Methyloterricola oryzae: one gene and its partner. The protein of the gene in region 2 interacts with the protein of the main gene of each other region in a pairwise test. Links are inferred from orthologs where the notes say so. Each region holds a gene or a part of one and is shown on either strand. Other genes may lie near its edges.

Evidence for each region.
Region 1: the proteins of EK23_RS11010 (region 2) and EK23_RS01520 interact in binary tests that used the Escherichia coli proteins (3 or more experiments, as listed by UniProt). The link is inferred for Methyloterricola oryzae from one-to-one orthologs.

What each region holds. Positions count from the first base shown.
Region 1 is NZ_JYNS01000001.1:351,920-367,491, forward strand. Bases 936-3,806 are described here. They hold EK23_RS01520 (ATP-binding cassette domain-containing protein), read right to left. Parts: upstream 3,388-3,806; coding sequence 1,483-3,387; downstream 936-1,482. Other genes in these bases: EK23_RS01515 (hypothetical protein), read right to left, coding at 936-1,377; EK23_RS01525 (YcxB family protein), read right to left, coding at 3,425-3,806. Outside these bases: EK23_RS01505 (SulP family inorganic anion transporter), read right to left, coding at 1-132; EK23_RS01510 (universal stress protein), read right to left, coding at 378-821; more of EK23_RS01515, read right to left, coding at 877-935; more of EK23_RS01525, read right to left, coding at 3,807-3,946; bfr (bacterioferritin), read left to right, coding at 4,100-4,567; EK23_RS01535 ((2Fe-2S)-binding protein), read left to right, coding at 4,693-4,899; EK23_RS01540 (NAD(P)-binding domain-containing protein), read left to right, coding at 5,381-6,694; EK23_RS01545 (ankyrin repeat domain-containing protein), read left to right, coding at 6,741-8,450; EK23_RS01550 (c-type cytochrome), read left to right, coding at 8,679-9,725; EK23_RS23860 (c-type cytochrome), read left to right, coding at 10,284-11,456; EK23_RS23865 (hypothetical protein), read left to right, coding at 11,575-12,855; EK23_RS23195 (Ig-like domain-containing protein), read left to right, coding at 13,328-14,821; EK23_RS01580 (GtrA family protein), read left to right, coding at 15,080-15,556; EK23_RS01585 (glycosyltransferase family 2 protein), read left to right, coding at 15,553-15,572. UniProt on the Escherichia coli protein: Genetic data indicate it may be involved in ribosome assembly or function.
Region 2 is NZ_JYNS01000007.1:31,047-47,135, forward strand. The notes cover bases 11,187-14,574. They hold EK23_RS11010 (2-oxoglutarate dehydrogenase E1 component), read left to right. Parts: upstream 11,187-11,584; coding sequence 11,585-14,374; downstream 14,375-14,574. Other genes in these bases: EK23_RS11005 (EAL and HDOD domain-containing protein), read right to left, coding at 11,187-11,250; odhB (2-oxoglutarate dehydrogenase complex dihydrolipoyllysine-residue succinyltransferase), read left to right, coding at 14,386-14,574. Outside these bases: rpe (ribulose-phosphate 3-epimerase), read left to right, coding at 1-375; EK23_RS10960 (phosphoglycolate phosphatase), read left to right, coding at 375-1,058; trpE (anthranilate synthase component I), read left to right, coding at 1,207-2,694; EK23_RS10970 (anthranilate synthase component II), read left to right, coding at 2,709-3,278; trpD (anthranilate phosphoribosyltransferase), read left to right, coding at 3,293-4,312; indole-3-glycerol phosphate synthase TrpC, read left to right, coding at 4,404-5,207; EK23_RS10985 (hypothetical protein), read right to left, coding at 5,216-6,277; EK23_RS10995 (VPLPA-CTERM sorting domain-containing protein), read right to left, coding at 6,761-7,435; EK23_RS11000 (YgiQ family radical SAM protein), read left to right, coding at 8,020-10,164; more of EK23_RS11005, read right to left, coding at 10,183-11,186; more of odhB, read left to right, coding at 14,575-15,633; EK23_RS11020 (hypothetical protein), read right to left, coding at 15,737-16,089. UniProt on the Escherichia coli protein: E1 component of the 2-oxoglutarate dehydrogenase (OGDH) complex which catalyzes the decarboxylation of 2-oxoglutarate, the first step in the conversion of 2-oxoglutarate to succinyl-CoA and CO(2).

The DNA of each region.
Region 1 (15,572 bases), on a different replicon or contig from region 2:
AGCCACCCCGAGGCACAATGGCAGGGCGATGAGGAAGACCAGAAATCCGGCTACGACATCGCAGCGCCAGGTTTTCTTCAATCCATCGAAAGCGGGCTTTGCCGCAAGACTGGACAACACGGGACGATCCATGGGGACTCCTGGAGTCAAGATTGGGTGGGGTGCGGGGCCGGGTCTGTCTGATGGGCATCAGCCCACTTCAAGAGAAGCGCGAACCTGAACGGAGGCGATGCCTGCCACGGGGATGAGCGCGCGGAAGCGTCTCGCTTTCAGGCCCAAGTCCTGGAGCGAGAGCGTAACACACGGGGACGGCGAGTTGGGGCCCTGCGCGCCGCGCGTGTGCCTGACACGGGGCCGAAATGACCGATGGCGCTGGATCAGGGCTCGCGCAGGCGGACGGCAAGCACGTCGCACCGGGCATGATGCACCACGCTGGCGGCAGTGGATCCCAGCAACAAGGCGATGCCGTGACGGCCATGGGAGCCCACCACGATCAGGTCCGCGCCTAGGTCCTCGGCGAGCCGGATGATTTCACCCTTCGGGCTGCCAATTTCCACGAATTGCCGGCTTTCCGGAACTCCCAGGCGCTCGCCCAGTTCCTTCAGGCGGACGCGGGCCGCGTCCATCATCTGGTCGGTCAGGTCGATGTCGAAGGGGACGATGGGGCCGTAGGCCGCATCACCGATGGGCAGGTTTTCCACCACATGCAGCACGCTCAACTCGGCCTGGTGGCGCTGGGCCAGGTCCATGGCGCGCGCTCCGGCCTGGTCGCTGTGCTCGTTGAAATCCGTCGCCAGCAGGATCTTGCGGTAGCTTTCCATGATTCCTCCAGTGTAATGATGGAGCGGGGAGCGCAGGTAGCGCGCCCTCCGCCGTTCAGGCGGCGGGCGGAAAAAGGGTTAACATGACCTGATAGCTCGCCACCACATAGACGACGGCCAGGCCGATTCCCACGCCCAATGGCCGCGACAGGGCGTGACGCAGTATATGAGCGACCACGGCCAGGTGCCAGAGCATCAGTAGCAACAGCAGCAGGTAAGCGCCGCGGGCACCCGCCGAATAGGCCATCCAGGCCACGGGAGGAATAGCGAGGCTGCTGATCAGGGCATCCGCACCCAGCATGGCAATAGCCGTCTGCACAAAGCGCTTTTGCAGCCGCAAAAATTTTAAATTACCCCAGACAAACCCCAGCAGGATCAGGAGTTCCACCAATGCCTGCAGCACAGCCTCCATGCTCATGCCCTCGAGGCCGAGCAGCACCACGCCGACAGTCAGGTAGACCAGCACCGCCAGTCCGAGGAGCAGTTGCGAGGCGGGCACATCCTGTGGTCCCCGCCTGAACAGGCAAATATCAATGAACAGCTGGATCAAGGGCATGATTCGTCTCACCTTGCCGTGCCAAATACATCTCCATCCAAAATCTCCCGTCGGCCAGCGCCGGCACCGGCCATCCCCCTTCAAGGCGCGCCGCGCCCGGCCGGATCACGCAGGAATGTCCCGTTCCGCCATTTCCAGGGCCTCCCCCGCCTCCAGCCAGGCCAATTCGGCCATTTCCACCTCGCGGTCGGCCGTGGCCTTCGCTGTAAGCAGCTCTTTCAGGCGCTCCTTCTGATTGGGCTCGTAAAGGCCCGGAACCGCCAACTGCGACTCCAGTTCCTGCCGCGCGCGGGACAGGCTTTCCAGCCGCGCCTCTGCCGTCGTCAAGGCCTTGCGCAAGGGGCCGAGTTGGGAGCGCCTTTCCGCCTGCTGGCGCCTTTGATCCTTGCGCGACGGGCCGCCCGCACTTGCGCCGTCGAGGCCAAGCGAGGCGGTAGTACGGCGCAACTCGTTCAATTGTCGACGATAATCGTCCAGATCTCCATCGAAGGCCTGCACCTGGCCTGCCCCGACCAGCCAGAAATCGTCGGTCACGGTCCTCAGCAAATGGCGGTCGTGGGATACCAGCACCAGCGCGCCCTCGTAGTCCTGCAAGGCCACGCCCAGCGCATGGCGCATTTCCAGGTCAAGATGGTTGGTCGGCTCATCCAAAAGTAACAGGTTGGGACGCTGAAAAATCAGCAGCGCCAGGGCCAGCCGCGCTTTTTCGCCACCGGAGAAGGGGGCCACCGGTGCCAGCGCCATGTCACCCTGAAAGTCGAAGCCCCCGAGGAATCCGCGCAATTCCTTTTCACTGGCGCGGGGATCCAGACGCTGCAGATGCAGCAGCGGGCTGGCCTGCATGTCCAGTTGCTCAATCTGATGCTGGGCAAAATAGCCGAGTTGCAGATCCTGGGCCCGCGTCAAGCGTCCGCTCAGCAGGGGCAATGCGCCGGCCAGCGTCTTGATCAGCGTGGACTTGCCGGCTCCATTGGCGCCCAGCAGCCCGATACGATCACCTGGCGCAAGGCTCAGTTGCACGCCTTCGAGAATCGCACGGCCGGCATAGCCCACGTTCACCTCATCCAGACTAAGGAGAGGCCTGGGCAGCTTGCGTGGAGCCGGGAAGGTGAACTCGAAGGGCGAGTCGACATGGGCCATGGCGATCACTTCCATGCGCGCCAAAGCCTTTATGCGGCTCTGGGCCTGGCGGGCCTTGGTGGCCTTGGCGCGGAACCGGTCGACGAAGGACTGGATGTGCTTGATCTCGCGCTGCTGCCTCTCATAGGCCGACTGGCGCTGGGCGAGCTGCTCGGCGCGGCGCGTCTCGAAGCTTGAGTAATTCCCGGTATAAAGGGTTATTCGCTGGTTCTCCAGATGGGCGATACAGTCCGTGATGCCATCCAGGAAATCCCGGTCATGGGAAATCAGCAGCAGTGTGCCCGGGTACTCGACCAACCATTCCTGCAACCAGATGACGGCGTCCAGATCCAGGTGATTGGTGGGCTCGTCCAGCAACAGGATGTCGGAGCGGCACATCAGCGCCTTGGCCAGATTCAGGCGCATGCGCCAGCCGCCGGAGAACTCCGCCACGGCCCGGGCTTCGTCCTCAGCCTGGAAACCCAGACCGTTCATCAGCCGGGCCGCGCGCGCCCGGGCCTGATAACCGCCGATACTTTCATAGCGGGCATGCAGATGGGCATAGGCCACGCCGTCCTTACCGGCATCGCACTGCTGCAGCGCCTCCTGCACCGCACGCAGTTCCGTGTCGCCGTCCATGATGTATTCGATGGCTTCCCGGCCGTCCGCCTGGACCTCCTGGGCCACATGGGCGATCACCGCCCCGGGCGGAACGCTCAGCTCACCGGCGTCGGCGTGCAGTTGTCCCAGCAGCAGGGCGAACAGGCTGGATTTGCCGGCCCCATTGGCGCCGGTAACGCCCACCTTCTGTCCCTGGTGGATGGTGAAACTGACATCCTCGAACAACAGCCGGACACCCCGGCGCAGCGCGAGCGACTTGAACGCGATCATTCCGCCGGCCGCCGTGGATGCAAAGGCACGCCTGGCATCAGGCCGCCTTGTCGATGCGCTCGTCCGCCTTGATCACGAATTCCTTGAAATTGCCCCGGGTGATGGTAGCGCGCGGAATGATCAGGGCCGAATCCAGGGAAATGAAGACGAAGGCGTACTTCTTGGTGACTTCGACGCGCAGCACATCACCCCAGGCGATCCTGGACTCGCCCTTCGGGGTGACTTCCACCAGATGGTCGCGATCAACCCGCAGGGTATAGCGCCCCACCGCCGCGGCTTTTTCCTCCTCGCTGTAGGTCGTGCGGATCTGCTTGCGCCAGCTCCAGCGCAAGATATGCGGTACGCCGATACCCCAGGCCACCGCGATGATGCCGACATAGGCGGCGGAGAGCATGTCCTTGAAGTAGAAGAAAAGGAACAGGGAAACGGTGACGATGATACCGGGCATGATGGCCTGGTGGCGGCGCATGACTTTCTGGAGCCTCTCCGTGCCCTCCAGTTGGTGCTCGTTGAAGGCTATCAGGTCCTGTTCTCGGACTTCGTATTCTATTTCTGTCATGGCATTTCCGTGGTGTCAGCGCCAGCGGCCCGGGGCTAGGGCATGGATTCATGGCACCCGCCGCTGCGCGGGCCGGCGCAGGGTAAAAAGGTGACTATTATACGCAATTCTGCTTCAATTTCGGCATAGCCAACCCATTCCCAGGACCCTGTCATGAAAGGCCAGACACACATCATCGATCACCTCAACGCCCTGCTCGCCGGCGAGCTGACCGCCATCGACCAGTACCTGGCGCATGCCCGCATGTATCACGACTGGGGTTTTCACAAATTGCACGAACACACCCAGCACGAAATGGAGGAAGAACGCCAGCATGCCGACAGCCTCATCAAGCGCATCCTGTTCCTGGAAGGCACGCCCGACCTGAGCAAGCGCGAGCCACTGGCTATCGGCCGCGACGTCCCGGAAATGCTCAGGAATGACCTGGGGGTCGAATACAAGGTGATCGCGCACCTCAAGGAGGTCATCAAAGCCTGCGAGGCTGCGCAGGACTATGAGACCCGGCGTATCCTGATGCAATTGCTGGATGACACCGAAGAGGATCACACCGACTGGCTGGAAACCCAACTCGGCCTGATCGACCGCATCGGCCTGCAGAATTACCTGCAAAGCCAGATGTGAACGAACAAAGATAAGTCAAATCCATAACAGACTGGCGGGAGGCGTTAAATTTTTCGCTCCAGACGGTTGATAAGCATTCTCAAAAAAGCTATGCTTTATCCAGGTCACATCCTGGTTGAGAATGTATGTATATCTGCATCTGCAAGAACATCACCGACCACCAGATCCGCAAGGCGGTCCTGGAACATCGCGTCAGCAGCATGAGGGAATTGAGGGCATGTCTCGGGGCTTGCGATCAGTGCGGAAAATGCGCATTGGCTGCCCGGGAGATCATACGCGAAGCCACCAAGGAGCGCCGTCTGCCGGACGTATCGCCGGCCAAGGCGGCATGACGCGCATGCGCCACTAGCGCTGCTGTTCACCCGGTATCGTCTGGATCTGGCGACCAAGCCCCTCGCCGGGTGCACAGCCACATCGGCGCAAGAACCATCCGCCTGATTGCGCAACCTCGGCGGGATCAAACGACCAAGACAGCCCGTTACTGATCGGCCGCACCACGTCTGGCTGGGAACAGGGGATTTGTTCGCAGATCATGCCGTGCGGGTCTGCGACTCCAAACCCGGTGGCTACACTGCACTGATTTTGAAAGCCATTGGAAACCTGCGTTTCCGGATCACGGCCGCGGCGAAATCCAGGGTGGGCTGATTCCGCTTTTCTCTCGAGAACCGCACACGGGCGCTTCCGCCCGCCTATTCCCCCGCCAGCGTCCCGCATTCCCGACAGTTGAACCGATGGAAATGGATCGGTTAACCTGCGACAACTGCTTACAACGCGCTACCCGCTACCGGCAGGCCGGCGCAGGAACTTCTAATCATGTGGTCGCCTTTTCCGTTGTGGATGGCGCTGGTCTACGCCGCGCCCCTCATTCTCATCTTCTGGCTCTACGGCTCCACGCGAGCACGCAAGCAGGCACGCAGCCTGGATATTCTGCGCGCCAATGAAGAAGCCGGCCTCACCGAGCCGGTTTCACTGCACCCGGTGATCGACGCCTTTCGTTGCATAGGCTGCGGCACCTGTGTGCGCGCTTGCCCGGAAGGCGACATCCTCGGCATCATCGATAACCGGGCGCAGCTCATCAATCCCACCCATTGCATCGGCCATGGCGCCTGCAAAGCGGCGTGTCCCGTGGACGCCATCAGCCTCGTGTTCGGCACGGAAACCCGCGGCGTTGATATACCCATGGTCAAACCGGACTTCGAGACCAACATCCCTGGGATTTATATCGCTGGAGAACTGGGCGGCATGGGTCTGATCCGCAACGCCATCGAGCAGGGTCGCCAGGCCCTGGAGTCGATCAGCCAGCACGGCAGGCAAAACGACGAAAACGGCCTGGACGTCCTGATCGTAGGCGCTGGTCCTGCCGGCTTTGCCGCGTCGCTCGCAGCCAAGGAGCGCGGACTGCGCTTCGTGACCCTCGAGCAGGAATCCTTGGGCGGAGCGGTGTTTCAGTATCCGCGCGGCAAAATCGTCATGACTGCTCCGGTGGAACTGCCCTTGGTCGGCAAGGTCCGGTTGACCGAGACCACCAAGGAGGCGCTGCTGGAATTTTGGCAGGCTATCGAAAGCAAAGTCGGGCTGCAGATTCATTACCGCGAGCGCATGGAAAGCGCTACCCCTCAAGATCAAGGCTATCTGGTAACCACCAATCGGGCCCAATATCGAACCCACTCCATCCTCCTGGCCATCGGAAGGCGCGGGACACCGCGCAAGCTGGGAGTGTCCGGAGAGGAACTGCCAAAGGTGGTATACCGGCTGATCGACGCGGAGCAATACCGGGGCCGGCGCGTGCTGGTGGTCGGCGGAGGCGACAGCGCCCTGGAGGCCGCCGCGGTCATCGCCGAACAGCCGGATACCGAGGTGACCCTTTCCTACCGCGGCGACGCTTTTTCACGGGCGCGAGAGGCAAATCGCTCGCAGATCCAGGAGTTGGAAAGGCTTGGGCGTCTCAGCGTGCTCATGCCATCGGAACTCGAAAAGATCACGGCCGACACGGTGCACGTGCAATGCGCGGGCCGCTCGCGCGAAATACCCAACGACGCCGTCATCGTCTGCGCCGGCGGCGTCCTACCTACGGAATTTCTCACAGGACTCGGTATCGCCGTAGAAACCAAGTTCGGCACGCCCTGACAGCCGGCACCCGACCGCGGACGCGGCCGACATACGAGGATCGCACATGACCTGGAACCCGTCTTCACATAAGACCCTGATACTCTTAAGCGCCCTTGCCCTGCCTTTCCGAGGCCTTCTGGGCGCCGAAATCGACCAGGGCCTTTCGGCCGTCCAACGGCACGACTATGCCAAGGCTGTCGAACTTTGGCGCCCGATGGCCGAAAAGGGCAACGCGGAAGCGCAGTATCACCTGGCCAGCCTTTACCTCACAGGACGCGGTGTACACAAGGATCCCGCCACGGCATGCCGCTGGTTTTCCGCCTCGGCGCGGCAGGGCTTCGCCCCGGCGCAGTACGAACTGGGCCTGGTATACGAAAAAGGCTTGGGCGTCGCCGTGGACCGCGGAGAGGCCGAGCGCTGGTATCGGCGCGCCGCGGCACAGGGGCATGCCATGGCTGAGCGCCGCGCGAACGAGCCGCGCCCCGCGCATGAGGAGCAAGGCGCGGTCGGCAAAGCTCGGAGCGTTTTGCATGATGCCGTACGCCGCGGCGATATCGCTGCGGTCAAGAACGCCCTCGCAGGTGGAGCCGCCATCGATGCCCGCGACAGCAAAGGACGCACCGCCTACCGTCTCGCGCTGGACAGTCAGCATCAAGCCATCGCCCAATTGCTCGTAGAGGCCGGTGCCCGGACCGATCTCGGACCATCAGCCGCGAAGGTCAGCGCCAACCCGGCCAAGTGCAGCAACGCACCGCCGCTCGACAACAACAAGGCCTATCAGGGCTGGCCCGCGCTCACGATTGCCGCCTGGCGTGGCGATACCGCGGCGGTCAAGGGCTTGTTGGCACAGCGTGTCGACCCCAATGCAGCTGACGCCCGGGGAGACACGGCCATGACCCGGGCGGCTTGGAACGGTCACGCGGAAATTGTTCGCCTATTGCTGGAACACGGCGCACGCCCCGATGTCAGCGACAGCGACGGCAGAACGCCCCTCATGCGCGCCGCCAGCTTCGGCCATGTGCAAGCCGCGGAAGCCCTGTTGCAGGGTGGCGCCACCACGCAGCCGCAAGATCCTAACGGCGATTCGGCGCTCACCCTGGCTGCCTCTGCCGGGCACCTGGACGTGATCAAAGCGCTGTTAAACGCGGGCGCCGATCGCAACGCAGCCCGCAAGGACGGTCAGACAGCCCTCGCCCTCGCCGTGCGGCATGGTTTCAAAGAGGCGGCACGGGCCCTTCTGAGTGCCGGTTCCGACCCGAATCGGGCCGACGCCAGACGCGATACTCCTTTGCTGCTGGCTGTGGGGAACGGCGACGCGGCACTCGTCGATGAACTCCTGAGCCACGGCGCCGGCATCGACGCCGACGATGCCGGCGGCAATACGCCGCTGGTACTGGCCGCAAGAACCGGGCGCACCGATATCCTGAAGGTTCTGGTGGAAAGGGGCGCCGAGGTGAATGCCGTCAATCACGGCGGCAATTCCGCCCTGATGCTAGCCGCTGCCCATGGCCACTCGGAGGCCGTGAAGCTTTTACTTGGCCGTGGCGCTCACGTGGACGCCGCGAATCATCTGGGAAATACCGCGCTCATGCTGGCCGCCGCGCAGGGCCATGTCGACAGCGTGCGTGCCTTGCTCGATGGCAGAGCGGATACCGCGCTACGCAACAGAAATCATGATACGGCTCTGTCCCTGGCGCAAAGCAACGCTCATCAGGCGGCAGTAGACGCACTGGAACACTGGCCTGGCGTCAACAACCGGCCAGGACTTTTCTAGGGAACCCTCTCAGTTCAGTCGTTGCGGAATCCGCCAGCCCTTGGCCTGTCGACCTTTTTCCATTCACGGAAGAACCAGCGAATCTCTTAGGGCAGGCAAAAATTGCGATGCTTTTTACCCCGATGGTAGGATGGCGCAAGCCGTGACTGGCGCGTGTCCGCGAGAGTGCAGCGACGCGGGCAGTGCGGCGGCCCTTCAAGCGATGCCGCAGCAGAATGGAGATGCCCCATGCACTGGATTCCGCCCTCCCTGATCATTGACGTCCGCACCCGCAAATTCCAAAACGCCCTGAGGACCGGACTCTGCGCAATTCTCGCCGCCCCGTTGCTCCTGCCACCGGCAGAGGCGGCGAACACCTATACCTCCGCGTGTTCAAGCTGCCACGGCCCCTTGGCGAGTTCGGAACGCCGGGGACGTTCGGCCTCGCAGATCAGGTCAGCCATCAATGCTGATCGTGGCGGGATGGGCGCCTTGCGAGGCCTGACCAACGCCGAATTGAACGACATCGCCAGGGAGTTGGGTGGCGAAGATAATCTGCCCGAGCCTAGCGCGTCACCTACGCCAGCACCCGCGCCATCCCCTTCCTCTTCACCGCTGCCCTCACCGCCCCCCGGCGCCTGCAACGGCGCCGAGGACAAGCCGCTCGTCAATGCGCTGCCCGACCAGGATGCCAGCGTCGGTCAGACGCTCAGCATTACCGTGAGCGCCGTCGACTGCAATGATGTGCCCATCATCATCAAGGCCTCCAAGCTCAAAGGCAGTTCCATGCCCGCGACCAGCCAGGACTTCGACGACTCAGGCCTTTGGACCGGCATATTCACGTTTACCCCGACCCAATCTCAGGCAAACAAGTCGTTCACCGTGAAATTCACCGCGGTGGAAACAGAAGATGAACGCAAGGCATCCACCCCAAGGCCAGTGCGAATCCGCGTGTTTCCCGCCGGATCATCCTACGACGACGGCGCCGTCACCGCTGTCAAAATCCAGAGCGCGCGTTGGTCCAACGGCAACTTGCGGGTCAAGGGCAAGGTGCTATTCAGCAAGGCACTGAATGCTGCGGAGCGCGGAGCCCTGGCATCCGGCACCAACCTGAGCCTCACCGATACCAGCGGCGCCGTGACATATGCAACCGCGGCGGTCAAACCCAACGGCGAATGGTCGGTGCAAGCCGCGGCCACGGCTGAGTCCGGCGTTCCCTGTGAAATTTCGGCTCAGTTTAACGGTAAGTCCGCAACGCCGCGTACAGTGAAAAAGGCCCCGGATTGTTCGCGCTAGCCCCAAGCCCTTGACGACGCAATATCCGCAGCCCCTGGAATTCGCCGAGACACCTATCCATTCAGGAAATCGCTGAACCAAGTCGGCGATTTCCTGGTGCGTCCCTTTGAAAACTCAAGGAATTAACGGCCAACCGCGCGGCTCTGCCCCCACGCGATCCGGTGCACCAGCCAGCCCTCGTAAGACATGCCCGACATAAGAAGTCGGGGCAATACGCCACCCCAATCTTCATAACTCAGATATCGGCTTATTCTAAGTACGTGACGCCCGAGGACGTCGCAGTCCGACCGGCCAGCCAAGCCTTTATAAACCCTATAAAACCAGTGACTAAGCGATTTTGATGCCGTAACCAATGCAGGCGCCGTCAAACCACCCGACACGCCGAAGGCTACGATTTGTCCCTACGCCACGACACTTTTCCGCCCCAACAAGCCCAAAAACACACGCCGGGCCTTCCAGACATCTGAATCTAGGGAACTTTATTATTTTGGCACGCAACTTGTGTTGTCTCGGGTCATGCCACCCACCGTGGCTTCCGCTGACAACACGAGATACGCCATGCAACACAAGAAAACTTCTTTAGCCGCAACGACTTATCGCGCTTCGCTGCCCATGGCAGCACTTGCTCTCGCCGCGGCGGCCGTTTCCACCGACAGTCTGGCTGCCAACGATTACGCCACCAAGTGCGGTGGGTGTCACGGCGCCGATCCCAAAGGCGCGGGCGCCCCCTTCAGTTTCAAAGGTAAGAAAGACGCCTCCGCGACCAAAGCCGCCATAAGCACGCAGCCTATGATGGCCAGCCTCGCCACCCTTACTGATGCGGAATTGAATGCCATCGCCCTGGAGATGGGGGGGCAGGCGGACATTGGTGCGCCAACCGCAACCCCGACACCCGCCCCAACGGCTACACCCGCGCCGTCCGCAACACCGACTCCTTCGGCACCGCCAGCGCCATCGGCCACGCCAGCCCCCACCGCAACCCCAGTACCGAAAGCCACACCGGCTCCCACAGCTTCCCCAACTCCCACCGCATCGCCGAGCCCCACGCCTTCGACCGCGGCCTCCGCCAGTTGCGATGGTGCCTCCGCAAAAGCGAAACCCATCATGTTCCCCATCGGCGAGCAGAACGCGACGGTCGGCCAAACCCTGTCCTTCACCGTATCCGCGCTGGACTGTAACGACGTTCCCATCCTGATCAAGGCGTCCCGGCTCAAGGGCGGATCCCTGCTGTCGGAAGGCCAGGATTTTGACACGTCAGGAGCCTGGAGCGGCCAATATCAGTTCACTCCGTCGAGTTCGCAGGCCAACCAAAGTTTCCTGGTCCGCTTCAGCGCAAAACAGACAGCGGATAGCCACAAGGCATCCAAACCCTGGAAGGTGCGCATCCGTGTCTTCCCGGCAGGAAGCGGCTACGAAGAAGGCGCCATCACCGGGGTCAAGGTGCAAAGTGCGCGCTGGTCCGATGGAGCGCTTCTGGTGTCCGGGCGGGTCGACTTCAGTCATGCCCTGAACGCCAGCGACCGCAAGGCATACAGCGAAGGCGCCCAAATCACCCTCATCGGCGCGGGAGACAGTCAATTGGGCACGTTCCCGCTCCAGCCCAGCGGGAAGTGGAACGCTAAGGTCGATAGCCTAAGCGACTCAACGGTTCCGTGCGAAGTCAGCGCCCAACTCAACGGCCGGGAAGGCAGCCGCAGCGTCAAGAAAGCGCCGGAGACCTGCCTCAAGTAAACGGCCGGCAATGAACTGAAGGGCGTGGCCCGCGCCGCGCCCGTCAGTACCACGAACCTTTCCCTCTGGTTAGCGCAGCGGGAAGGGTTTGTTATCCAACCACTACACGGAGTAACCCATGAAAGAACAACGCAACACCGTATCGACCGGCGTCCCGCATGCGCCGGCCAGAAAAGTACTGGGGAGAGCGCTACCAGCCGCTGCGATGCTTGCTGCCGCAGGCTTTGCAACGGACGCCGCAGCCACCTCGAGCATATTTGCCCAGGTTGCAGGCCAGTGCGCCGCGAAATTAACGAACGGCTGCCAGACTTGCCACAATTCCACTGCAGGGGGTGAATCCAAGGGCAATGCCACCACCAGCGTCGCCAGCGCCTTCAAATCCGGCGGCGTAAATGCGGTGTGCAATCCCGTGACTGCGACACCGACACCGACTCCAACCCCAAGACCGACGGCGACTCCGTCTCCCACAGCGTCTCCAACCCCAGGACCGACCGCGACACCCGGCCCTACAGCGACGCCACTTCCCAGTGCCACGCCGACTCCTGCACCTAGCGCGACGCCTAAGCCCACCGCAACACCTAAGCCCAGCGCAACGCCCCGACCAACCCCCGAATGTCGTGACGACGACGATCACGAGAAGCACGAGGACCATGACCGCAAGCACGATTATGACGATCATGACTCGCGAAAGAAGGGCCGCCATGACTTCAAGGGCGATGACGATGACCGTGATGACTGCGAGCATGACGACGATCATGCATCCAAGCCGGAACTGGACGATGCGCCCAAGAAGGTGGTCACCCGCGCCGGTACGTCTACCAAGGTTGCAGTCACGGCCCATGACGACAAGGACCGCGACGTCAAGATCGAGGCATCCAACCTGCCCAAAGGCGCTAAGGTCACCCAGGACTATGACGACGACCTAAAGAAGCCGAAGACCGTGGTCACCTGGACCCCGAAACCCGAGGACGCCGGCCAGAAAAAGACCATCGGCTTCAGGGCGGTGGCCGATGGCAGCGTGTCTCCGGAGAAGAAGGTCGACATCGAGGTGCTGCCTGCCGAGCAAGGCGTGTCTCAAGACGCAACGGTCGTGAAGTCGGCTACCGTCTCGAACGCGAGCTATAGCGCAAAGACGGGCGAGTTGAAATTGAGCGGGAAGCTGCGTTTCCGTAAGGGAATCTCCAAGTCCGACCGCTCGGCGGCTATCACCTCACCCGTCACCATCACGGATCCGCAAAGCAACGCCGAACTGGCTCGGGTCAACGCTGATCACCGCGGAAAGTGGAGAGCCAGTATCCCCGTAGCGGATGAGAGCGCCGTTCCCTGTCTCGTCGAAGGCGAATTCCAAGGCAAAAAAGGCGTTAAGCACACCAGCGGCGCCAAGCACTGCGACAACTAAGTCTCCTGACCGCGCGGCCGGCGCTTCAGCCGTCGGCCCGTCCTTACCCCCCACTCAGCCTTGGGCAGGTGCTGCGGCGCAGCACCTGCCCCCTTTTAGGCGCAATAAATAGAAATTCACAATCATTTCGCTACTTTTCTGCCTATTTTTTTGAGTTTTCGATGCTAATTAGCGACACATCAGATTCGTGTGGTCCGCCTCGCGCAAACGCCCGCAAAAACAGCACGCAAGGTCCGACTGCACGTCCATGACCGGGGGCTCGCAATACGGAAAGTGTCCCGCGATAACGACATTTCTTATCAGAATTACCATGCAATTTATAAATTATTTGATTTTTTTCAATGCTTTAAATTTATGGCACACGATCTGCGTAAGACATCTCCGTGACTTGTAAGTGTACAAATTCGTGGATTGGCCACGACGGCCCACACAGTTACCGGGTCACGCAAAAAACCACACTAAGGAGCGAACCATGAAACCGAGACATCAGAGACCAAACCACGCGTTTCCGGAACTACACGGCAAGGCGCTACCGCTGGCGATTCTGGTCGCCACCGGCAGCGCCTTATCGGGAAGTGCCATGGCTAGCCCGGCCATTTCCGCGGCCACGGGCGTTTCAAATTGCTTCGCCTGCCATGATGCCGGTGCCACCGTTGATAAATCGACAGTGAAGGCGGGAGCACTCAGTGCCTTTCAGTCCTGTGGCAACACTGGCGTCAAGAACTTCGCCAATGGCGTTAGCCCCGCCTGTCCCCCGGCAGCCACTCCGAAACCCACCGCCGCACCAACCGCCAAACCGACGGCAGCGCCAACGGCCAAACCAACCGCCGCGCCGACCACGGCACCGATCCCGAACCCCACGACGGCACCCGTGCCGACCCCCCAGGGAACCGCAATTCCGAAGCCGACGCCTAACGGTTCCGCCGTGCCGACTCCGACACCTGCAGCAACCCCCAATCCGAGCGCTACGCCTGGCCCGAGCACCGAGCCCTCACCCGCGGCGCCAAGCGCGCCGCCAGCGGTCAACCACATTCCGCGCATCCATGCCACGCCGGGCAGTAGCGCCAGCCTGATCGCAGGTTCTACGGTCACGATCAAGGTGGAAGCCAGCGACACCGACGGCGACCCCATCAATTTGTCAGCTTGGCTGGACAACAAGAAGGTCTCCGCAAAGTCGGAGGACGGTTCCGCCTCATTTAGCATCAAGAACGGCGTGGGCACTTTCAGTTGGACTCCGAGCAAGCGCAGTAGCGGGCTGCATCCCTTGCTGCTGAAAGCCAGCGACGGCAAGACCAGTAGCGAGCACGAGTTGACGCTCAACGTCAAACGGGCGGCTTGGCTGAACGAACACCCGGAAATTGCGGCGATTCCTGGCACTTTCGTGGCCCTACCGGGAAGCGAGCTGAAGATCCCCTTGAGCGCGACCGACGCCGACGGTGACCGGGTCAGCTTCAGCATCGATGAGCTGCCCAGCGGCGCAAAACTGAGCGCCACAGGGTTCGACCCAACCACGCGCCAATGGCAGGCCGAACTGGTGTATACCCCGGAAGCCCAGGACGCTGGCAAACGCTTCCCGCTGCAAATCAACGCGTCGGATGACTTCGACGCCAACAATAAGCAGATCTCAAAGCAGACGGAAATCGTGGTCATGGATAACAATGGCGCGCCGGTGGACGCCAAGATCGGTGCAATCGCCATCATCAAGGCTTTCGCACGCAACCACGATCACACCACGCTGATCTCCGGAAAAGTCAGCTTGGCCGACAGCAGCGGCAGCTATGCCGGTTATTCGGTCAACCTGACTGATGCAGTAAGCCAGGCCAAACTAGGCAGCGCTACCCTCAACAGCAAGGGTGAATGGCGCCTGTTCGCCACTGGCGATACGTTCTGTGTTGTCCGCGCCGAGGTTGGTGGCCACGTGGATGAAAGAACCGTTAAGAATGCGCCAGCAAGCTGCAAAGAGTAATTCCATCGTTCCCCGTTAAAGCTTGGGCGCCTCTACGCCTGAGTGACTCACTCTGCAAGTCCCGCCCTGAACCCTCTTCCGGTTTCGCTGGAAGGGGGTGCCTTTTCATCACCCAGCGGCTTAGGCAGGGGCTGCGCTCTCCGATCAATTGCCGTTGAAAAAGCCAAAGTGGCACGGCCGCCGGGGGCAGTTAAACTATGCGCTTTGTGGAAGAGCACTTCCCCGCGGACATTGGGCCTGGACAAAAAACGACGACCCATGAAGGTCATACTGCGCAAATTCATATTGTTCGTGGCCGTGGGCGGCACCGCCACGGCCATCCAGTACCTCATCCTGATCCTGCTGGTCCAATTCCGGCACTGGCACCCGACCTGGGCATCGACCCTGGGTTTCATCGTCAGCTCGCTATTCAACTATGCGCTGAACTACGCCATTACCTTCAAATCCACGCGGGGCCACCTGTCCGCACTGCCTCGTTTCGTGTTCATGGCAGGAACGGGACTTGGATTGAACGGCCTGATTCTCGAAGCAGGCCTGCGGTACAGCGCATGGCCCTACATCGGGATCCAATTGGCGGCCACCGTCGTGGTGCTATTCTGGAACTTTGTGGCCAGCCTGACCTGGACATTCGCCGCGCCGAAGCCCAAGCCGGCTCCGCCCTCACGGCGCGGAAAGAGAAGCCAGCCGGCGAAGCGCAAACCGCAGCCATCAAAACGCAAGGACAGACGAAAATGACTACCCTCGCAATGGT
Region 2 (16,089 bases):
AAGGATAACGGCTGCAAGTGCGGCCTGGTGTTCAACCCGGCGACGCCCCTGAGCTACCTGGACTATGTCATGGACAAGGTGGACATGATCCTGCTGATGTCCGTGAATCCGGGCTTCGGCGGCCAGTCCTTCATTCCCTACGTGCTGGATAAGGCCCGCGAGGTGCGCAAGCGCATCGATGCCACCGGTCGTGACATCCGCCTGGAGATCGACGGCGGCGTGAATGTCAAGAACATCCGCGAAATCGCCGAGGCCGGCGTGGATACCTTCGTAGCAGGTTCGGCCGTGTTCGGCGCGGGGAAGGACAGCGATCCCAACCGCTACGATTCCATCATCAAGTCCCTGCGGGACGAACTGGCCCTCGCCAAACGCTGATGACCCTCCCGGCGCGCCCCCAGCTCATCGTCTTCGATCTCGACGGCACCCTGGTCGATAGCGCGCCGGACCTCGCGTACTGCGCGGACACCCTGCTGGAAACGCTTGGACGGCCGCCCGCCGGGCTTGAGAAAGTGCGACCCTGGATCGGTAACGGCGTGCCCATGCTGGTCACGCGCGCACTGACCGGCGAGATGTGGCCCGAACGAGAACCCGAAGGTTTTGCCGCCGCTTTGCAGTCCTACCTTGAGCTGTATGCCGCCAACCTGTGCCGGTACAGCCGGCTATTCCCGGGCGTCATGGAAGGCCTGACCCTGCTCAGAGGGCAAGGCTATCGCCTGGCCTGCCTGACCAACAAGCACTCGGACTTTACCGGACCCTTGCTGGAGCAACTGGGCGTCAGCGGCCTGCTGGACTATATTGGCTGTGGCAACGAGTTCACGCAGCACAAGCCTCACCCCGAGCCGTTGCTCAAGACCGCGGAGCGGTTCGCACTACAGCCGGGGCAGTGCCTGATGGTGGGCGATTCGGAGAACGACGTGGAGGCAGCGCGGGCCGCGGGCTACGGTATCGTCTGCGTGCCCTACGGGTATCACCGATGTGAGCGCATCGAGGATCTGAAGCCCGACGCACTGGTCGGCTCCCTTGCGGAACTCCCGAATCTGCTGAGGAAGGCGGCCTGAAGCCATGTCCCCCATCCACATGCGCGAACGATGGCGTCCTGAAATCACGACTCGCGTTGCCGCGTAAAGCGCCCCTTTGGCGCTTGCCGGCACCCCACGGCTGCCCACCGGACAGCCACGCCATTCAGTCACCTTTTCAGAACCAATCATGACGCCCGAACAATTCAAGCAGTACGCCGCACAAGGCTACAATCGAATTCCAGTCGCCCGCCAGGTGCTTGCCGACCTGGACACGCCGTTGAGCGCCTACCTCAAGCTGGCGGACGCGCCCTATTCCTACCTATTCGAATCCGTTCACGGCGGCGAACAATGGGGCCGCTACTCCATCATCGGCCTGCCGTGCCGCACCATCATCCGGGTCCGCGGCCTGGACATCGGCATCGAGCACGACGGCGCGCCCCTGGAGTCACACCGCGTGCAAGACCCATTGCAGTGGATCGAGGAATATTCGGGCCGTTTCCGCGTGCCCGACATCGCCGGACTCCCCCGCTTCACCGGCGGACTGGTAGGGTATTTCGGTTACGAAACCATCGGTTACATCGAACCGCGGCTGCTGCGGGAAAAGCCTGACCCGCTCGGCAATCCGGACATTTTGCTCATGGTCTCGGACCAGGTACTGGTGTTCGACAATCTCAGCGGCAAGCTGCTGATCATCACCCACGCCGACCCCACGGAACCGGACGCCTATAACAGAGCCGAGGCGAAGCTGGATGAATTGGTGGCCCGACTCCGGGAACAGGCCTTGCCGCCAAGTCCCAAGTCCGAAGGGCGCCAGGTGGAGGAAGCCGACTTCGTTTCCGGCTTCACCCAGGAGGGTTTCGAGAACGCGGTACGCCGGGTCAAGGATTACATCGTCGAGGGCGACACCATGCAGGTGGTTTTGTCGCAGCGGCTGTCCATCCCTTACGCGGCCTCGCCCCTGGACCTGTATCGGGCACTGCGTTGCCTCAATCCGTCCCCTTACATGTACCAGTTGAATCTGGGCGACTTCCACATCGTCGGCTCCTCGCCGGAAATCCTGGTGCGTCTGGAGGACGACACCGTCACCGTACGTCCCATCGCCGGCACCCGCCGTCGCGGACGCACGCCCGAGGAAGACGTGGCGCTGGAAAAAGACCTGCTGGCGGACCCCAAGGAAATCGCCGAGCACCTGATGCTCATCGACCTGGGCCGCAATGACGCGGGTCGGGTGGCGGAAACCGGCAGCGTGCGGGTCACCGACAAGATGATCATCGAGCGCTACTCTCATGTCATGCACATCGTCTCCAACGTCACCGGAAAGCTGAAGGCGGGCAAAAACGCCTTCGACGTGCTGGCCGCCACCTTCCCCGCCGGCACCGTCAGCGGCGCGCCGAAGATTCGCGCCATGGAGATCATCGCCGAACTGGAGCCCGTGAAACGTGGCGTCTACTCGGGCGCCGTGGGATATATCGGCTGGTCCGGCAACCTGGATACCGCCATCGCCATCCGCACCGCCGTGATCAAGGATGGCATGCTGCACATCCAGGCCGGCGCCGGCATCGTCCACGATTCGATTCCCCTGAATGAATGGGAAGAGACCATGAACAAGGGCCGCGCGGTGTTCCGTGCTGTGGCCATGGCCGAGTCCGGCCTGGAGAAGGGAGAAAGCCTGTGAGCGCCCGCATCCTGATGATCGACAACTACGATTCCTTCACCTATAACCTGGTGCAGTATCTGGCGGAACTGGGCGCCGAGGTGGAAGTGGTGCGCAACGACCAGATCGCAGTGGAGGAAATCGAGCGCATCAATCCCGACAAGCTCGTGATCTCGCCCGGCCCCTGCACGCCGAAGGAAGCCGGCATTTCGGTGGCCGCAATCCACCGCTACGCCGGGAAATATCCTATTCTGGGTGTGTGCCTGGGGCACCAGAGCATCGGCCATGCCTTTGGCGGAAACATCATCCATGCCAAGAGCATCATGCACGGCAAGACCTCCATGGTGCACCACAAGGACACCGGGGTGTTCAAGGGGTTGAACAATCCGTTCCAGGCCACCCGTTACCACTCCCTGGTCATCGAGCGGGCCAGCCTGCCGGAATGCCTGGAGATCACCGCCTGGACCGAGGACCGCGACGGCAACCTTGACGAGATCATGGGCGTGCGTCACAAGACGCTCCCCATCGAGGGTGTGCAATTTCACCCGGAATCCATCATGACCGAGCAAGGGCACGACCTGCTGCGGAACTTCCTGACCCACTGAGGAGCCTGATTCCCATGGACATGCCCAAGGCCCTGCAAACCTTGCTGGACCACAAAGACCTGACACCCTCCGAGATGCGCCTGCTCATGCGCACCATCATGAGCGGCGGAGCCACGCCGGCGCAGATCGGAGCCTTCCTCATCGCCCTGCGCGCCAAGGGCGAGACCGTGGAAGAAGTGGCGGCGGCTGCGGAGGTGCTGCGGGAAATGGCGACCAAGGTCAAGGTGACCGGCCCCCACGTGATCGACACCTGTGGTACCGGCGGCGACGGCGCCAACACCTTCAACATCTCCACGACCTCAGCCTTCGTGGTGGCGGCGGCGGGCGGCCAGGTGGCTAAGCACGGCAGCCGCTCGGCCTCCGGGCGTTCCGGCAGCGCCGATGTGCTGGAAGCCGCCGGGGTCAATCTGGACCTGACGCCGGACCAGGTAAAAGCCTGTATCGATCAGGTGGGCGTGGGCTTCCTGTTTGCGCAGCGTCACCACGGCGCCATGAAATACGCCATCGGTCCGCGCCGCGAAATCGGCGTTCGCACCCTGTTCAACTTGCTGGGCCCCCTCACCAACCCGGCGGGCGCCACCAACCAGTTGGTCGGCGTCTTCGCGCAGCGCTGGGTGGAGCCCCTGGCCCAAGTCTTGAGAAAGCTCGGCAGCCAGCACGTGCTGGTCGTCCACGCCGACGACGGGCTGGATGAAATCAGCATCGCGTCGCCGACACTGGTCGCCGAGCTGAAGGGCGGCCAGGTGACGACTTACAAGGTGAGTCCGGAACAGTTCGGCATCGCCATGGCCCCGCTCACGAAACTCGCGGTGGACACCGTTGGCGCCAGTCTCAAGATCATGCTCGGCGTGCTCGATGGCCAAGCTGGACCCGCCGCGGACATCGTCGCTCTCAATGCCGGGGCCGCCATCTACGCGGCCAACCTGGCAGACAGTCTTGAGGCCGGTGTGGAGCGGGCTCGGGAAGTCATCGGCTCAGGCGCCGCACGGCGGAAATTGGACGAACTGGTAAGCTTGAGCCGGAGTTTCGCCTGACGGCGCGGGCTTGTGCCTCTCGCTTTGACGACCCGAACTCTGGCCCCAAAGCCAGCAGATCACGCTTACCGAATCACGCACGCTAGCGCACATGAACAACCCACCTGACATCCTGAAGAAAATCCTTGCCCGCAAGCGGGAAGAGATCACCGAACGCCAAGCCAAGATCAGCCTGCCGGAACTGCGGTCCATGGCCGAAGCGGCGGGTCCGGCCCGCGGGTTTGTGAAGTCGATACGGAATCGGCTAGCCAAGGGCCAGGCGGCGGTCATAGCAGAAATCAAGAAGGCCTCGCCCAGCAAGGGCGTGTTGCGGGAAGACTTCCGGCCCGGCGAGATCGCGCGCAGCTATGAGGCCGGTGGTGCGGCCTGTCTATCGGTACTGACCGACCGGGATTTCTTTCAGGGCGCAGAGGCCTACCTGGAAATGGCCCGCAATGCCTGTTACCTGCCAGTCATCCGCAAGGATTTTCTCATCGATCCCTATCAGGTTTACGAAGCGCGAGCCATCGGAGCGGATTGCATCCTGCTGATCGCTGCCGCGCTGGACAAAGCCACCATGGCTGATCTGGCACGCCTGGCCGGCGAACTGGGCATGGACGTGCTGATCGAGGTGCACGACGCGGCGGAACTGGAACAGGTGTTGCCCTTGGAATTGCCGCTGGTGGGCATCAACAACCGCAACCTGCGAACCTTCGACGTATCGCTGCAGACCACCTTGGACCTGCTGCCCATGATCGGCCCGGAGCGGACCGTCGTGACCGAGAGCGGCATCCTGGAACCCGCCGATGTAGCCTACATGCGGGAGCGCGGAGTGCATGCCTTCCTGGTGGGAGAAGCCTTCATGCGCGCCGACAACCCGGGGGAGCGCCTCAAGCATCTCTTCTTTGCAGCCTGATTAACCGATCAGACTTCGCCAGCGGCGGCAGCGCCGTCCAACGTCATTTCCTCGGCCGCTGCATTGAGGTCCCTCAGCGCTGCTACAAAACCTGCGGCAAACAGCCTGTGCGACCTCTCTCGCTTGGCAGCCAACTCGGGATCGGAAATCGTCGGCAGAATCACGGGATTGGTATTGATCTCCCAAACCTGCAGGTTGCCATCCTGATCCACGCTGTAGTCGATCCGGCCAAACTGGATCTGGGCCAGCGAACAGATTTCCCGCAATTTCTCGGCATGCGGGTTTTGACAGAGGTAATCCAACTCCCGATTAAGATGGACTTGCTCCTGCTCGGAGGATGAGAATTTGACGACCCAGCGCCTTGAAAACCACAGGTGGGCCGGTACGATGTGGCGTCCCACCACAAAGGCGCCATATTTGTTATAGAGCCCGACCGAATCCGCCGTCGCGGAGAATTCGGACACGATGATATCGCGCCGCCTATGGATCCGCCGCCGCACACGGGAAATGAAACCGGTCAGTGACCGGTCCCGCCACACCGGTGTAACCTCTGCATGACCGGGGCCTCCCTTTGGTTTGCTCGCCGAGGTCTTGCCGCTTTTCCAGCGCTCCAGCCCAATCAGGCGCTGAATCTCCGCTTCGACTTCCGCCGCTGACGACAGCAAGCTGGTGCGCGGTGCGTTATGGTCATTTGCCACTCGGACGAACACGGGATAGCGGGCTGAAGCCCATGGTCCGTCGGCACGATAGACGGCAAATCGGTTGATGCCCCGCTCGAAAAGCAGGTTGAGCAGTTCGTAACGCAACAGCGAGCCACTGGGACTGTTCAGGACCAAGATGTCAGGCCGCTCGCGCGTAATGTGCTCATGAACCCGCGCAGCGGCCGCCTTCTGAAAGAGCAACAGTCGATCGATATCGGTAAAAATCGCCACACCCGAAGGTAGGTTCATCACATCAACCTTACTGCCGTAAGGGATGAGTTGAACCTGAGAGGCCAGAACCTGTCCGGACGTAGCCAGAAACCTCGGCCACGTATAGGTATGCTCCGCAGTGATGAAGACCATGATCATGGCCGCAACTCCCTAGCTTCGTGCGAGAAATGATAATGACACGAAGTATGGCGATAGCGTCAAGCCGGCAATTTGACTACGCAATCCCGCCTATGCCGCCACCGCCGAATCAGACGGTCCTGAGCGTCACGGATGATCTGAGAGAATTGAGATGGCCTGCGCAGTCCTTGAAGTCGGGGCGTGACATAGATCCAGGCGAGCGAGCTCCAAGGCTGCAGATTTCCGGAATCCAGCTTTTAGCAACGCAGTTCATGCGCGTGATGCGCGGCGACTAAGCCATTGGCTTGATGAGGACAAAAGGAGAGGATCTTCGCAATCTGATGAGTCAACCGCCATTGCGGCGGTTCAAAGCGGGAGCCAGTTTAAGTCCCAATAGAATTTCTTACGGTGCTCAACCCAGGAGAAAAAAAGCCGTGGGCAATTTGAACCCACGGCACCACTCAAAGCACAGCGAACGAGAAATCGAAGCAGATGAGAAAGCTTTTAGGCCGCTGAATCCAAAGAACGGCGGCGGCCAATCACAGACAGCGACGCCAAGGCGCTGATCAGTAACCATACGGCGGGCGGAACTGGAACGGTCGTGACAGTCTTTGTGCTGCCATCGAACAGACTGCCGAATAGGTCAAGAATGTTGCCTGATTGCGGATCTAGCGTCAGATAAACGCTCTCGTCAGTGTTGGCAAATTGGGCGGCCCAACCACCAAAGGAGCTGAACAAAGACCTGAATCCGATCGACGGGTTGGGATTGGAGAACAGAAACTGGCTAGCATCGGCCTCCACCAGATCCGCAGAAAAGAGATTATCGGAGATGCCAGACCTCGGCGGAGGCAGTTCCGCAGGCCACAGCAGGCCGCTGATAGCGACGCTCCCCCCGACAAAATCCGAGGAACTGTTAAAGTTGGCAACCAATTCGAACCCACCGTTGTAGACGGTGTACTGAGTCCCGCCGTCGAGCATGGCGAAATAGAACTCCCCTCCAGCCTTGTTTTTTGCAGTGAGGGTGAAGCCGCCGTCACTGCCATATGGATCGAGATCCACCGTCACCGAAGAGAAGAAACGCGGAAACCCCTCTGGCGGAATCGCAGCGTAGCTGTCGCTGCTGAATATCGACAAAGTAAACGCCAGCACCAAAAAAACGACTGAATAGGCAAATTTCATGCTAAAGCTCCTATTTATCCAGTTCTGGAAAAGCAATTTGCGAGTGATTTCACCGAGTACAAGCAACACCCCCTGGACATCGACTCAACGACCACTGCTGCATGGCCTCCAGCCGGCGGCCAAACCCCGAAGGACTGCTTCCGTAATAACCATTCTTACGAAATTTCTTTAGAAATCACATAGATAGTTACATGCCTTTTGAGCATAGACACTAATTTTTGAATTGCAAATGTGAACTGCGGCACAAATTTGACATTCAGCAAAAAGGGTGAAGACCGCTAGCTGACACAGTTTGCAGGGCATCTGCCACCGCGTTTGCGGGCACAATTCGATTGTTCAATTTTCTGAAACTTTAAATTTTTTATTGTCCACCCCAAATTTCCACATCGCCCGCGCGCCTCCCAATCCGGAGTACATGCGACCGACTGGCACACGATCGCGGGCTTCCAATCCGCGCGGACCCTGTTGTGGCGGAATGAGTCATCCGCGGCGCACTCCATCCTGCGACCCGACTCAACAGCTTGGAGCCGCCTCGGCAGATCAATTGGGTTAAAATGAGACTTCGTCGATCCACCATAACCATCATGCAGAGCGCCCCAGACCTATTCTCCTACCGCAAATACTGGGCAAAGCGTTTCGGCATTGCTCCGCAATTGCCTACATGCCGAGCCGAAATGGATACGCTGGGTTGGGACTCGTGCGATGTCGTGTTGGTTACCGGCGATGCCTACGTAGACCACCCGAGTTTTGGCATGGCCCTGATCGGGCGGCTTTTGGAAGCCCAGGGCTTTCGCGTGGGCATCCTTGCCCAGCCGGCCTGGCACAGTGCCGTGGATTTTCAGAGATTGGGCCGCCCAAACCTGTTTTTCGGGGTCACAGGCGGCAACATGGACTCCATGGTCAACCGCTATACCTCGGACCGCCGCATTCGATCCAACGATGCCTATACCCCCGGCGGAGAAGCAGACAAGCGTCCTGACCGCTGCGTCCTGGTCTACGCGCAGCGCTGCCGAGAGGCCTACCGGGATGTACCCATCGTTCTTGGAGGCATCGAGGCCAGCCTCCGGCGCATCGCTCACTACGATTACTGGTCGGACAAGGTTCGCCGTTCAGTCCTGGTGGACAGCAAGGCCGACCTGCTGGTCTATGGGAATGGGGAGAGACAGGTGGTCGAAATCGCGCACCGGCTTGCCAAGGGGGAATCCGTTGAGGCATTGACCGACATCCGCGGTACCGCGTTCATGCTTAAGGGCCTACCCGCAGATTGGCATGAACTGGACTCCAGCCGCGTGGATGAGCCAGGCCTTGTCGCCCCTCCAGGCAACCCATACGCGGCCGAGCCGCCTGCCTGTGCCCCTGTCGCCCAGGACGCATCGCTGACACCCGGCGACAAGCCAGTCCGTTTTCGGCACATTTCAGCGCTGACGCAGCGAGAGCGCACCGTCATTCGCCTACCGGCCTTTGAAGCAGTTCGGGATGATGCCGTGCTGTATGCCCACGCGTCCCGGGTCCTGCACCAGGAAACCAACCCTGGCAACGCCCGCGCCCTGGTGCAACGTCACGGCGACCGTGACGTCTGGTTGAATCCGCCGCCGATTCCACTGACCACGGCGGAGATGGACGGCGTCTACGGCTTGCCCTATAGCCGCCTGCCGCACCGCTCCTATGAGGAGTCAAAGATCCCAGCCTTCGAGATGATCCAGCACTCGGTCACCATCATGCGCGGCTGCTTTGGCGGATGCACCTTTTGCTCCATCACCGAGCATGAGGGCCGTATCATTCAAAGCCGCTCGGAGGATTCCATCATCCGCGAAATCGAGGCGATCCGGGATATATCGCCCGCGTTCACCGGCATCATTTCGGACTTGGGCGGCCCCACTGCCAACATGTACCGGCTGACCTGTAAGAGCCCTGACATCGAGGCAAGCTGCCGCCGTCCTTCCTGCGTCTTCCCCGGCGTGTGTAAGAACCTGATCACTGACCACGGCCCGCTGATTCGCTTGTACCGCCGAGCCCGCGCAATTCCGGGCATCAAGAAGATACTCGTCGCGTCAGGCCTGCGTTACGATCTGGCAGTGCTTTCGCCTGAGTATGTCAAGGAACTCGCCTCCCATCATGTGGGCGGCTATCTGAAAATCGCCCCGGAGCATACCGAACCCGGGCCGCTTTCAAAGATGATGAAGCCGGGTATCGGCACCTACGACCGCTTCAAGCTGCTGTTCGACAAGTATTCCCGCGAAGCAGGCAAGGAGCAGTACCTGATCCCGTATTTCATCGCGGCACATCCCGGAACCAGCGATGAGGACATGCTCAATCTCGCGCTCTGGCTCAAGCGCAATGGCTTCCGTGCCGACCAGGTACAGGCATTCCTGCCCTCGCCTATGGCGACCGCGACTGCCATGTACCATTCGGGCAAGAACCCCCTGCATAAGGTCACGCGCGTCAGCGAGCCGGTCCCCGTGCCCCGCTCAATGAAGCAGCGGCGCTTGCACAAGGCTTTTCTCCGTTACCACGATCCCAATAACTGGCCATTGTTGCGGGATGCGCTCAAGCGCATGGGCCGTGCCGACCTGATAGGCAACGGCAAGCACCATCTGGTGCCCCGGTTTCAACCGGTAGGAACGGGCGAGGAAGGTGAAGGCAAGCGCGTCAGTCGCAAGGCCCTGTCCTTCCGCACTCAGCATACGGGACTGCCCAAGGATGGCAGGCCTACGCGCGCAAAACGCTAACCCACAACCGAAGGCAGTTCAGCGCAGTTGCTTGCCAATCTCCGAGGCGTAGGTGATCGCGTCGATATAGCATTGTAATGGGGCGGCTTGCGCGGTTATGCCTTTACCGCCCACTTCATCAAAAGCGCCCCGCTCGAGAGCCAGCGTAAACTGTAGCACTTCACCGATGGGGCCCGCCCCGTGCAGCAAGGCCTGATTGATCTCGTCGTGCAGGCGCAGCTTTTCCAGAATGTAGGCCATGGGCGCGTCCATGATGGCGTCCAGCAGCGAGAAAAGGCCGGCAATGTGGTAGGACTCCGTGGCTTCGCGCCCCAGGTTCTGGGCTATCGTCTCGCAGGTCTTGGCCCGTACCAGCGCCATGTTCATCAATTCTCGCGGCCTAAACTCGATGGCATTGACCAGGGCCACGCTCACCCAATTCTTGATGCGCTGCAGACCGAAGAAGACGACGGCACGCTTGATGGACTCGACTTGCCGGGGCATGCCGAAGTAGGCTGAATTGATCAGGCGCAGCAACTTGTAGCTGAGGGTGACGTCGTTACTGACCATCTCCTCGACCTGCCTGATCCCCACCTCAGGGTCTTGCAGATAGCTAAGAAGTTTGAGCGCGGATAGCCGGTCGGCGGGAATTTCGGTCCCGTGGATCAGCCGCGGATGCACGAAAAACGAGCCTTCGTAGAAATCGAAACCGAGCCGCTGGAAGTAATCGTACTGGTCGGCGGTTTCCAATGCGCGAACCAGAAAATGGGGCCTGCGTTGCGGTGGCGGCGCCGCTGTGAGCTGGCTAAAGCCACCTGTCGCACCCGCTTCCATGCTGCACAGCGATATGAATCCGGCCTCTTTTTGCAGCGCACTCAGACTCTGGGTCAGGTTGTCCACCGCAATCCGCACCCCCTGGCTCGCAAGTTCGCCGATGAGCCTCGCGCTTTCCGGGTCTGCGATTGCCGACTCTGGCAGCGCAAACACCAGGCGGTTGCGCGGCCAGGCCACATGCTCGCAGCAGGGCAAGAGTTCCGCAGGCAAACGGATCAAGCTTACGTTGTCCCCTACGATGGATTCCAGCGCCAGGTCTCTGGATGCATCCACCAGTGACGCCGCCAAACACGCAGGATCATCCCCGACACCGGCACGCCATGCATTACCGCTGCAAAGCTTCAACTCATAGCCATAGATTCCGAGGGAACGGTCATAAATTGGGAGGCGGGCTATCAGTCCGTCGAACATTCGAACTCGAGTCATGTCTATGGGTTGGGTGCTCCGGAGTTTAGCAATGGCCGAGGCAAACACAAGAACCGCGTATTCAACTCGGCCGCAAGGAATTATTAACCTCCTCAACCTACGGAATTGCTTGGATAACACTAAAAAAGCAAATATCCTTAACACGTTGATGCGGTTGCCAGGACTCTAGAACCAAGAAACGATGAACAAACTGCAACTGTTTGAGGAGTCCTCCGCCTTTACCGAGGACAATGCAGGTTTTCTTGAGAAGCTGTACGAAAACTATCTGCTGGATCCCAATTCCGTCGATCCTTCCTGGCGCGACAAATTTTCGTCCATGCAGGCGCCTGAGGATTTCGCGCCACCCACGCCCGCTACGTCCCTACCCTCGGCCGAACTGCTGAGCCTGGCGCTGCGTAAGCAGGCAGCGGTAGATCGCCTGATTGCCCAATACCGTACCCGCGGTCACCAAGCGGCGGACAACAATCCACTCAAACTAACTGCACCACCATTCATCCGCGATCTTGACCCCAGGACTCACGGGCTGGGTGCGCATGACATGGATTCGCTGTTTTACGTGGACATCCTTCGCAATGCGGAGAAGCAGCCGTTGCGTGAGATTTTGGGACGCCTGCATGAGACCTACTGCGGCAGCATCGGTGCGGAGTACTCTCACATCGTGGATACGGAACTGCGCGAATGGATACAGCGTCGGCTGGAAGGTTCTCGGGCACGTATTCGACTCAGCCCGGAGGAAAAGCACTGGCTCCTGGAATTGCTGGTGGCCGCCGAGGGCATAGAAAAGTACCTTCACCGCAAATACGTGGGACAGAAGCGCTTCTCTCTCGAGGGAGGAGAAAGCCTCATTGCCCTGTTGGATGAACTCATCCAGCGCTCCGGCGAGCAAGGTACCCGCGAAATCGTCATTGGCATGGCCCACCGCGGACGCCTGAATGTCCTGGTCAACATCATGGGTAAGAAGCCCAGTCTGTTGTTCCAGGAGTTCGAGGAAACCGCCACCCACGACCCAAGTCCCAATGGCACCGGGGACGTGAAATACCACATGGGGTTCTCTTCTGACGTGGAGACCCCCGGAGGCCCAGTGCACTTGGCCCTGGCGTTCAACCCTTCGCACCTGGAAGTCATCAATCCGGTCGTGGAAGGCTCCGTGCGCGCGCGCCAGGACCGCTGGCCGGAGGACGGTGAAACGGCGGTGATGCCGGTACTAATCCACGGCGACGCGGCTTTTGCCGGTCAGGGCGTGGTGATGGAGACCCTCAATATGTCGGAGACCCGGGCTTACACCACGGGAGGCACAATACACGTCGTAGTGAACAATCAGATCGGTTTCACCACCAGCAACCCCTTCGACGCGCGCTCAACACTCTACTGCACCGACGTGGCCAACATGATTCAGGCGCCGGTGTTCCATGTAAACGGAGACGACCCCGAGGCGGTCATCTATATCACCCGGCTCGCCGTCGAGTTCCGCATGAAATTCAAGCGGGACGTGGTAATCGACCTGATCTGCTACCGCCGGCATGGCCACAACGAAGTGGATGAACCGGCCGTTACCCAACCCTTGATGTACTCCTACATCCGGAACCATCCAAGCGTTCGCAAGCTGTATGCGGACCGTCTGGTCGCGGAAGGCGTGGTTCACGATCAGGAAGTCAGCAGCCTGGACGAAGCCTATCAGCATCGCCTGGAGAACCAGGGCGTCGCCTTGCGCGCCACCCTGCGCGATACCACCAACTACGCACGGACCCGCTGGGATCGCTTCATCGGCAAGGAATGGACAGAGCCCTGCGAAACGGCCGTGCACATGGAGCAGCTGATTTCCGCCGGCAATGCCTTGCTGCGGATTCCGCCCGGGTTCGAACTGCATCCGCGCGCATCCGCGATCATCGAAGCACGCCGAAAAATGGCGGAAGGCAATACGTCCGTTGATTGGGGCTTCGCCGAGAACCTGGCCTATGCCACCTTGCTGATGGAGGGTCATCATATCCGCTTCAGCGGGCAGGACGTGGGGCGCGGCACGTTTTTCCATCGTCACGCCATCCTCTATGACCAGAAAAATGGCGATGCCCTGATCCGCCTCCAGCATCTGGCGCCCAATCAAGGTCGCTTCCAGATTTTCGACTCACTGCTGTCCGAGGAGGGGGTGCTGGGCTTCGAGTATGGTTACAGCACCACGGAACCCGACACGCTGATCATCTGGGAGGCGCAGTTCGGGGACTTCGCCAATGGTGCACAGGTTGTTATCGATCAGTTCATCACCTCCGGTGAAACCAAATGGGGGCGCCTCAGCGGACTGGTCATGCTGTTGCCCCACGGCTACGAAGGCCAGGGCCCCGAACACTCATCGGCGCGCCTGGAGCGTTACCTGCAACTCTGCGCCGAACAGAACATCCAGGTCTGTGTGCCCACTACGCCCGCGCAGATATTCCATTTGCTGCGCCGCCAGATTCTGCGCACCTATCGCAAACCCCTGGTCACGCTGACGCCGAAGAGTCTGTTGCGGCACAAACTGGCCGTTTCCTCCTTAAGCGATTTGGCCACTGGCCGCTTCCAGACCGTGATCGGCGAAACCGAGGCCCTGCCTGCCAAAGAGGTTACCCGTGCGGTAATATGCAGCGGCAAAATTTATTACGATCTTCTGGAAATGCGGCGGCGAGAAAACATCAGGCACGTTGCCATTTTGCGGATCGAACAACTGTACCCTTTCCCGCTCGATGACTTCGCCGAAGCGCTCGATCCCTACACCAATCTCAAGGAGCTGATCTGGTGCCAGGAAGAGCCCGAGAACCAGGGTGCCTGGCACCAGATCAGGCACCGTTTCCTGAGTTTGAGCAATCCTGGGTTTACCCTCGGATACGCGGGACGACCCAATTGCGCGGCACCGTCCGTGGGCAAGTTCAGTCGGCATTTGGCGCAGCAGAAGCAGTTGCTGGAGGAAGCGTTTTTCGCGGAACCCAGCCTCACCCGTTAGGACATCAGACCATGCGCATTGAAGTCGCAGTACCCAACCTTCCGGAATCCGTTCAAGACGCTACTGTCCTACAATGGCACAAGCGCCCCGGCGAGAAGGTCGGCAAGGGTGAAACCTTGGTCGAGTTGGAAACCGATAAAGTCGTGCTGGATGTGCCCGCACCGGACGATGGCATCTTGGCCGAAGTGAAGTGCGAAAAAAGTGCCGTCGTGGGGGCAGGTGCGATCCTCGCCCTACTTGACACGGCCCTGGACGCCATCGCCTCCGAGATGCCACCACCGATGGCGCCATTGCAAGCGTCACCGACGCCCCAAGCCTTTGCTGCCGCAGCGGCGGCGGCGGAATCGCCGCGCGTCACCCTGCCCCAGCCAGTCAGTCCGGCCGTGAGGCGGCTGCTCACCGAGCATGGGCTCGACCCGTCACAGATCCCGGCTGCGGGAAAGGGCGGACGCTTGACCAAGCAGGACGTCCTGGACTTTCTCGAATCGCGCAAGTCGCCACCAATTGCAGAGGAACCAAGGACGCCCGCACCAATTTCAACGCCTTTGGCCAATTCGGACTCACGCGAGCGGCGCGTACCCATGACCCGATTGCGGGCGCGCATCGCCGAGCGCATGCTGCAGTCACAGCAGAATACGGCGACGCTGACGACGTTTAATGAAGTCAATCTGCAGAAAGTGTTCGAGATCCGCAATGCCTACAAGGCGCGCTTCGAACAGGAACACAAGGTCAAGCTGGGCTTCATGTCGTTTTTCGTCAAAGCGACGGTGGAAGCGCTGAAGCGCTATCCCATCATCAATGCCTCCATCGAGGGCGACGAGATTGTCTACCACGACTACTACGACATAGGTCTCGCGGTTTCCACCGACCGCGGGCTGGTGGTGCCCATTCTGCGCAACGCGGATACGCTGGGTTTCGGCGCGATCGAAAAAGCGGTGGTAGATTTCGCCCGCAAGGCGCGCGACGGAAAACTCAGCTACGAGGAATTGTCCGGAGGCACTTTCAGCATCACCAATGGCGGCATCTTCGGCTCCATGCTCTCAACCCCGATCCTGAATCCCCCACAGAGTGGGATTCTAGGCATGCACGCCATCAAGGAACGGCCGGTGGTAGAAGACGGCCAGATCGTGATACGCCCCATGATCTATCTGGCCTTCTCTTATGACCATCGTCTCATAGACGGGCGCGAAGCCGTTTCCTTCCTGTTCACTATCAAGGAATTGCTGGAAGATCCGGTTAGATTGGTCTTGGAAGTTTGAACCGGGCTACCTTCGACGCTCGCATTGCCACACTGAGCGTCGGCAAGCGTCAAAGGCAGGTAGGTTTTGATCAGTCAGAAGGCGAACGAGATGTCGCGGTAGGTTAGCGGCGATTGCGAACGCCGGCCGGGGCAATCAGCACGACCGCCAGTAATGCCGTGACAAAAAGCGGAAAGCTTGCCGGAAGCGGTACCGGCAGCGCCAGAGCGGTAATTTGCGTTAGGTCGTTCTGGATCGTTGCCAGCGCTTGCCCGAAGGGGGCTGCGCTCAAGGCAAACAGCGTCGAAGACACCTTCACGATCAAGCTGGGCGCTGCCCCTGTATCGGACGACAGATTCACCGACCAAAGCGATGCCGATGGCAAATCCATCCCCACACTTCCGTCGGTCAGATCGCCCTCCAGATCAATCGCCTTTTGGTCGGAGCCGACAGTAAAAGAGCCCGAAACAGACACCG